Regions from separate parts of the Streptococcus sp. ELY_137 genome, predicted to be linked through region 2. Evidence: predicted binding sites of a transcription regulator. Region 2 holds the regulator's gene; the other holds the start of a gene.
The links. Region 2 encodes Rex, which represses fermentation and respiration genes when NADH is low (regulators of the CRP and FNR family bind a similar motif). Its sites were predicted from a motif close to TTGTGAANTANTTCACAA; they were not measured.
Positions count from the first base shown of each region.

Region 1: a site for Rex is predicted at 1,650-1,667, ahead of adhE (bifunctional acetaldehyde-CoA/alcohol dehydrogenase). Genes of this name have one in related genera too.

Region 1 is NZ_JBZFUL010000008.1:2,742-6,929, forward strand. It holds gene AC4HAO_RS06915 (MFS transporter) at 1-997, shown strand, start outside; gene rpsO (30S ribosomal protein S15) at 1,142-1,411, shown strand; gene adhE (bifunctional acetaldehyde-CoA/alcohol dehydrogenase) at 1,803-4,188, shown strand, end outside.
Region 2 is NZ_JBZFUL010000002.1:102,977-107,164, reverse strand. It holds gene AC4HAO_RS02575 (cysteine desulfurase family protein) at 1-767, shown strand, start outside; gene AC4HAO_RS02570 (DUF1831 domain-containing protein) at 770-1,117, shown strand; gene AC4HAO_RS02565 (redox-sensing transcriptional repressor Rex) at 1,251-1,889, shown strand; gene AC4HAO_RS02560 (gamma-glutamyl-gamma-aminobutyrate hydrolase family protein) at 1,973-2,668, shown strand; gene radC (RadC family protein) at 2,665-3,348, opposite strand; gene AC4HAO_RS02550 (PTS fructose transporter subunit IIABC) at 3,513-4,188, opposite strand, start outside.

The DNA of each region.
Region 1 (4,188 bases), on a different contig from region 2:
GCTGATGACGCCTTGGCTGAGCCGCCTTTTATTTGAACGCTTGACGATTGTAGCGGGCCTCTTATTGCTGTCCCTAGGTGGTATATTTCCCATTTTTAATCAAAATTATAGCTTAGTCTTTTTGTCCCGCCTAGTTTTGGGGGTTGGTATCGGTCTTATCAATGCGCGTGCTATCAGCATCATCAGCCAGCGTTTTACGGGGCGAGAGCGTATTAAAATGTTGGGATTGAGGGGATCTGCAGAAGTGCTAGGTTCTGCTCTTTTGACCTTTATTGCTGGTCAGCTTTTGACGCTGTCATGGTCGGCTGCCTTTGCTATCTACGCCTTGGGATTTATCATCATGGGTCTTTACCTGCTTTTTGTCGGTCCAGATAAGTCCAGCCAAGAATCAGATTTACCTAAGGAAAGAACCGCTCCCAGTTCTCCTCTCTCTTGGCGGCAGCTAATCTATATTCTCTCCCTTGCTCTTTACGCTGGCTTCGTTATTTTAATCAATTCTGCTAACACCCTGCGTATTCCAGTGATAGTGTCTGCTTTTAGGCTCGGGACTGCCCAAGATGCCAGCTTGATACTCAGTTTGATGATGCTGATGGGAATTGTAGCAGGTGCCTTGTTTAGTAGTCTGGTTGTCTATTTTAAACGGTCTCTGCTGACTCTTGTTCCTCTTGTTTTAGGGCTGGGTCTCTTGGTAATGTGGCTGTCTCACAATCTTTTCTTCCTTAGTTTAGGCGCTCTGCTGACTGGCTTTGTCTACAGTTTAGGAGTGACCTATGTCTTCAACCTCCTGTCGGAAACGATCCCTAAGCAACAGCTGCATACAGCTACGACTCTAGTGCTGCTGGGCTGTAATCTTGGCGGAGCCTGTGCCTCCCTAGCTCTGCGTGTAATCGCTTATCTGACACCTTCACTGACAGCAGCCTTTGCTGTTTTGGGTTTGCTCAGCCTGGGATTAGCGACCCTGCTGTTTCTAATAAGGCATGTCAGACCTGTAAACTAGCTCTATATGCCAATAATCTCGTATGGTTGACGCTGTCTGGCTAATTTGTTAGAATAGAGAGGTCGCAAAGACAAACTAACTTCTTCTTGGTTGTAGGAAGGCCAAAACCTACCACTCGGATGAAGCAATAAAAGGAGAAAAGATATGGCAATTTCAAAAGAGAAAAAAAATGAAATTATTGCTCAATATGCTCGTCACGAAGGTGACACTGGTTCTGTAGAAGTTCAAGTAGCAGTGCTGACTTGGGAAATCAACCACCTCAACGAGCACATTCAGCAGCACAAAAAAGATCATGCAACTTACCGCGGTTTGATGAAAAAAATCGGTCACCGTCGTAACCTTTTGGCCTACCTTCGTCGTACTGATGTTAACCGCTACCGCGAATTGATTAAATCACTGGGACTTCGTCGTTAAGATAAGGTCTTTGATCTAAAGATAAGGGTTGGGCAAAGTCCCAGCTCCTTAAAAAGTGGCTGTCTTATTCAAACCCTAACTTTAAGATAGACGCTCGGACTCTCTAGAAATAGAGGGTCTTTTTTTAACTATTTACTAAGTCTGGTCATGCTTTTGTGTTTAAACAGCTTTAAAGATGGGGCCCTAAACCACTATCGAAGGTGCTGGATTTGTTTGGCTAAAGTGCTATCTCAAAAAAATGTGATTTTTTTCACAAAAAAGCTTGACATTATTCTAAAATAAGGTAAACTTAATAAGTGAAGAAAGTCACAAACTTTTGAGAGAGTAAATTTTCAAAAAGTTTCCGAGACATTCTTTTTAGAAAAACACTAATCATTTGGAGGAGACCTTAATGGCTAAAGAAACAAAGGTAGCAGCAGAAAAAGTTGAAGAACTAGCGCAGGAATACACCAGTTCCCTCATCGACAAAGCCTTAAAAGCTGAGCAAGAATATGCGACCTACACCCAAGAACAGGTTGATAAAATTATTGCAGCGATGGCTCTTGCTGGTTCAGAAAGTTCTCTGCAACTGGCCAAAGAAGCCGTCGAGGAAACGGGTCGTGGTATCGTTGAAGATAAAGATATAAAAAACCATTTTGCTACTGAAAATATTTACGAATTAATTAAACATGAAAAAACAGTAGGCATTATCGGCGAAGATAAGGTTAAAGGTCAGGTTCACATTGCGGCTCCCCTAGGTGTTATTGCGGGGATTGTCCCAACAACAAATCCCACTTCAACAACCATGTTCAAGAGTTTGGCAGCCTTAAAGACACGCAATGCTATTGTCTTTGCCTTCCACCCATCAGCTCAAAGTTGTTCTGTTCATGCAGCTCAAATTATGTATAAAGCTGCCATCAAGGCTGGCGCACCTGAAAATATTATCCAATGGATTGAAACACCTTCTATTGCCAACACAAACGCCTTGATTACCAATAAGAAAATTGCTGCAATCTTAGCAACAGGCGGCCCTGGTATGGTCAATGCGGCTCTTAAATCAGGTAACCCTTCAATGGGGGTTGGTGCTGGTAACGGTGCAGTCTATGTTGATGCGACGGCTCATATTGACCGTGCTGTCGAAGACCTTCTTATGTCAAAACGCTTTGATAACGGTATGATTTGTGCGACAGAAAACTCTGCTGTTGTTGAAGCTCCAATCTATAAGGAATGGCTCAAGAAAATGCAAGAAAAAGGTGCCTATTTGGTGCCTAAGAAGGACTACAAGAAACTGGAAGAATGCGTCTTCAATGACCATCATGGAGTTAATGGACCAGTAGCCGGTATGTCTGCCCGCTGGATTTGTGAGCGCGCTGGTGTGGATCTACCAGAAGGCAAAGATGTTCTCTTGTTTGAATTAGACGCCAAGAATATCGGTGAAAAGCTGTCCTCTGAAAAGCTATCCCCTCTGCTTTCTGTATACAAGGCTAAAGACCGTGAAGACGGTATTGAAATTGTTGAAGCCCTTCTTGACTACCAAGGTGCTGGACACAATGCGGCAATTCAAATTGGTTCTCAGGCTGACCCATTTGTAGCTGAATACGGTGATCGCGTAAAAGCGTCCCGTGTTCTGGTCAACCAACCGGATTCCATCGGTGGTATCGGTGATATTTATACGGACGCCTTGAAGGCAAGTCTGACATTGGGAACAGGATCATGGGGGAAAAATTCATTGTCACACAATCTATCAACTGGCGACCTCTTGAATGTTAAAACAGTCGCAAAACGTCGTAACCGCCCTCAATGGGTACGCCTGCCGGAAAAAACTTACTATGAAAAGAATGCTATTTCCTATCTACAAGATGACTATGAACCAATGCGGCGTGCTCTGATTGTAGCAGACCCTGGTATGGTACAGTTCGGTTTCGTTGACACGGTTTTGGGGCAATTGGCGCTTCGCGATGAAAAGGTAGTTACCTCTCTTTATGGCACGATCAAACCAGACCCAACTCTGGGACAAACGATTGAAATCGCTAAGCAAATGCGCGACTTTAAGCCAGATACTGTTATTGCTATCGGTGGTGGTTCAGCTATTGATGCGTCTAAGATTGCCCGTTTGATTTATGAAACATCATTGGACCGCGAGCCAGACTTCTTGGATAGCTATGAGCAAGTCAGTGCCTTCTTCCTTGAGTTGCAACAAAAATTCATCGATATCCGTAAACGTATCGTTAAGTTCAAACACCAAACGGAGACCCGTCTCTTCTGTATTCCAACGACATCTGGTACAGGAGCTGAGGTTACACCGTTTGCCGTTATCACAGACGACTTTACTCATGTTAAATATCCTCTGGCTGATTACGAGCTTGTGCCACAGGTTGCTATTGTTGACCCAGAATTTGTTATGACAGTGCCTAAACGCACAGCAGCCCTCTCAGGACTCGATGCTCTCTCCCACGCTTTGGAATCTTACGTCTCTGTCATGGCTTCTGATTTTACCCGCCCATGGTCGCTTGAAGCTATTAAGCTGATCATTGAAAATCTGGAAGATGCCTACAACTACGATCCGAAAAATCCGACACTTCGTGGGGAACAAGCCAAAGAAAACATGCATTATGCGTCAACAATTGCTGGTATGGCCTTCGGTAATGCCTTCTTAGGAATCAACCACTCGCTTGCCCACAAAACAGGTGGTGAGTTCGGTCTGCCTCACGGTTTAGCCATTGCCATTGCTATGCAGCATGTTATCCGCTACAACGGTGTTGCAGGCAACGTGAAACGTTCTGTCTATCCGCGTTATG
Region 2 (4,188 bases):
CTTACTTACAGCCAGATGAAAACGGTCAGATTACACCAAATTCCCTATCTAAGGCCTTGCGCGAGGACACTATATTAGTCAGTGCCATGTTTGCTAATAATGAAACTGGCACTCTTTTGCCCATCGCTGAGTTCGGTAAAATTTTAGTAGATCACCAAGCTGTTTTTCATGTTGATGCTGTTCAAGCTATAGGCAAGGTGAAAATTATTCCAGAACAGCTGGGTATCGATTTTCTTTCTGCTTCTGCCCATAAATTTCATGGTCCCAAAGGGGTGGGGTTCCTTTACGCACAGCCTCATTATATAGATAGCCTACTGCATGGTGGCGAACAAGAAAATAAGAAGCGGGCCAGCACTGAAAATATAATTGGTATCGCTGGTATGGCTCAAGCACTTAGAGAAACCCAAGAGTATTTAGAACAAAATTTCCAAAAGGTCAGTCAACTGCGTCAAATCTTCTTATCCAAGATAGAAGGCCTTGATTATTACCTAAACGGTGGGAATACTGCTATGCCCCATGTCATCAATATTGGCTTTCCTAATGTCAATAATGGACTGTTACTAACACAGCTGGACTTGGCTGGATTTGCAGTTTCGACTGGTTCTGCCTGCACTGCAGGTACAGTCGATCCTAGCCATGTTCTAACAGCTCTGTACGGAGCTGATTCACCAAGATTACAAGAATCTATTCGCATTAGTCTTTCAGAATTAAATACAGCTGAAGACCTACAGCTTTTAGCCCATCAAATAAAGGAGCTTATCAAATAATTATGGCTTTTGAAAAAACGATCTATCTTCCTGATTGTCACTACAGCTACTCTATTAACCCTAATCTTAAGAAGTACACCTTGGGTGATATGACCTTTACCCAGAACAAGCTAGGCCACTACGAACTGAATCGCCTTTTGGAGGAAATTCCAAATTCTGGTAACGGCTTCCCACTTAAAATTACGATCAATAAGGACTTACAATCTTTCAAACTTATTATTACGGATCAGTCTGGCTTGCGGCAGGTTAACATTTTTAAGACGGATAAAACGCGTATTATTCAAGATAAATTCTATTTCTTAATGGATAGCTTGGTTGAGCGCGATGTGTTCACTAAAACGGAGATTTAGTCTTTTTGTGAATCGATAAAAGAATTCGATGATAACCATAGGATTTTTTTATCACTAATTTGTTGCAGTTTTCACAAACTTATTCTACAATTAAGGTAGTATTGAACTCTAAAGGATTGGAGATATAGTTTCTATGGCTATTGATAAATCTATTCCTAAGGCTACGGCCAAACGTTTGTCGCTTTACTATAGAACTTTCAAACGTTTTTATGCTGAAAATATTGAAAAAGCTAGCTCTAAGCAGATTGCTGAAGCGATTGGGATTGACTCTGCCACCGTTCGTCGAGACTTCTCTTATTTTGGAGAATTAGGGCGCCGAGGATTTGGCTATGATGTTAGAAAATTAATGAATTTTTTTGCCGATATTCTTCACGATCACTCTATCACAAATGTAGCTTTGGTAGGCTGCGGGAATATGGGGCGAGCCTTGCTCCACTACCGCTTCCATGAACGCAATAAAATGAAGATTATTATGGCTTTTGATACCGATGATAATGTACTTGTAGGCACAAAAACCGATGACGATATTCCTATTTATGGTATCTCGACTATAAAAGATCGCTTGGATGGTGCTGACTGCCATACCGCCATTCTAACAGTTCCCAGTGTTAAGGCGCAGGAGGTCTCAGAGCAATTAGTCCAATCTGGTATCAAAGGTATTCTTAGCTTTTCACCTGTTAACCTTAGTCTTCCTAAGGGCGTATTTGTCCAGTATGTTGATTTAACTAGTGAGTTACAAACCCTCCTGTATTTTATGAATCAGAGCCAATAATTACCTAACATTGACATGACTGTTCCAGAACCCCGATCCTATTTTCGACTTATGTTACCCAATTCTTATCTAGGAGGTTGCCTATGAAATCAAAGCCTATTATCGGCATTACTACTAATGAAAGACCCAATCCCAATGATGATATTCCTTGGAGCTACGCTCCAACAGGCTTTGTTGAGGGTGTCAAAAAAGCCGGCGGTCTCCCGCTTTTATTCCCTATTGGAAAAATAGAAGATGCCAAGCCCTATGTCTCTATGGTTGATAAAGTCCTCTTAATCGGCGGTCAAAATGTGGATCCCGACTTTTATCACGAAGTGAATCAAGCTAGCGATAATGATTTTTTGCGGCGTCGAGATGATTTTGAATTTGCGATTATTGATGAGGCAATTCGTCAAGAAAAACCTATTTTTTCTGTCTGTCGCGGCACCCAGCTGATGAATGTTGCATTGGGAGGCAGTCTCAATCAAGCAATAGAGAATCACTGGCAAGATAAACCGTCAGACTACCTCTATCATGATATGGCGGTTAAAGATCATACTAGGTTAGCTGAGATTTATGGTACTCAAAGCTCTATCAATTCTTTTCATCACCAAAGTATCAAGGAACTTTCTCCTTTTTTAGATGTTATTGCTGAAGATCCAAACGATCAAACGATCGAGGCCGTTGAATCTAATCACCCCGACATCCACTTCATGGGTGTGCAATGGCACCCGGAATTGCTTATTGGTAACCGAAAAGCCGATCAGGAACTCTTCAACTATTTTGTCAATGAACTTTAAATAATAAGGTCCGTTTCTTCTCGAAAGCTATAATAACTACCTGAACCAACGATGATGTGATCTAGGAGTTCTACCCCCAGATCATCACAGCATCGTTTTATTTTTTTCGTAAAGGTGATATCATGCTGACTAGGGTTAGACTGTCCAGACGGATGGTTATGGGCAATGATAACTGAAGTTGCCATAACCTTGCAGGCATAGTGCAAAATCTCCCTTGGCTCAGCAATTGAATGACGGACACTGCCAATAAAAATTGTTTGTTGCTTAATCAGACGATTTTGTGTATCTAAATAAAGAGCAACAAGATGTTCTTGACGTTTATCCCTTAAATCAGCAATCATTTTCTTTGCTAGCTGCTCACTGGAAATAATACGTTCGCCCGAAGTGTTCGCAGCTTGGTTAACTCTTTTAGCAAATTCTAACATAGCCTTAATTTCAATGGATTTCACACGACCAATACCAGAAATTGCCTGTAATTCTTCCAAAGATAGCAACCGAAAATCTGCTAGGTTATCTAAAGCTTCTAAAATATTATTGGCTAAGGATAAAACATGCTGCTGCTTAGTCCCAGTTCTCAATAAAATTGCTAATAATTCTTGATTGCTCAACTGTTCTGCCCCTTGAGCTAATAGACGCTCTCGGGGACGTAAAGTATCCTGATGAATTTCAATAGTATACATAAAGTTCCTCCTACCTTTTAATTCGTAAGATAAAAAAAGAAGAGAGAATTTTAGCATAGTTGATTCCATAAAAATAGGACCCACATAATCATTCTCACTGAGAGCCTTAATTAACTTAAAGAAAAAATCCTCGCCTTTCAACGAGGATTTTTATAAGGAAAGTCTCAGGCTCCTTGTTCTTTACGAAGAGCGCCAAAGATGATACCGGACACTACTGCACCAAGAGCAACGTAAACAAGGTAGAGCCACCAGTTAGTCGTTAGGGCAACGACAAATATACCACCATGGGGAGCCATCAGTTTGATACCAGAAAGACCAACTAGAGCACCTGTAAGGGCAGAACCAACCATAAAGCTTGGGATAGCACGTCCTGGATCAGCTGCGCCAAATGGAATGGCACCTTCAGTGATAAAGGAGAGTCCCATCACAATATTAGTTAAACCAGAATCGCGTTCTTCTTGGCTAAATTTATTAGGGAAGATACGAGTTGCCACAAAAACGGCAAGTGGTGGAACCATACCTGCAGCCATAACAGCCGCCATAACTACTGAACCACCATTGGACAGAGCATCTGCAGTTAAAGTCCCTGTCCCAAAAATATAAGCTGCCTTATTAAATGGTCCACCCATATCAATAGCCATCATAGCTCCAACGATAAGGCCCAGCAAGACGGCAGAACTACCTGACAGGCCTTCTAGGAAGTTATTGAGAGCAGTATTAATGGCTCCCATTGGGATGTTGACTAGAAGCATCAAGAATCCTGTAATAGCAACACCAAGCAAGGGTAAAAGCAAGATAGACTTAATACCTTCTAAAGAACGAGGAACCTTGACGTACTTT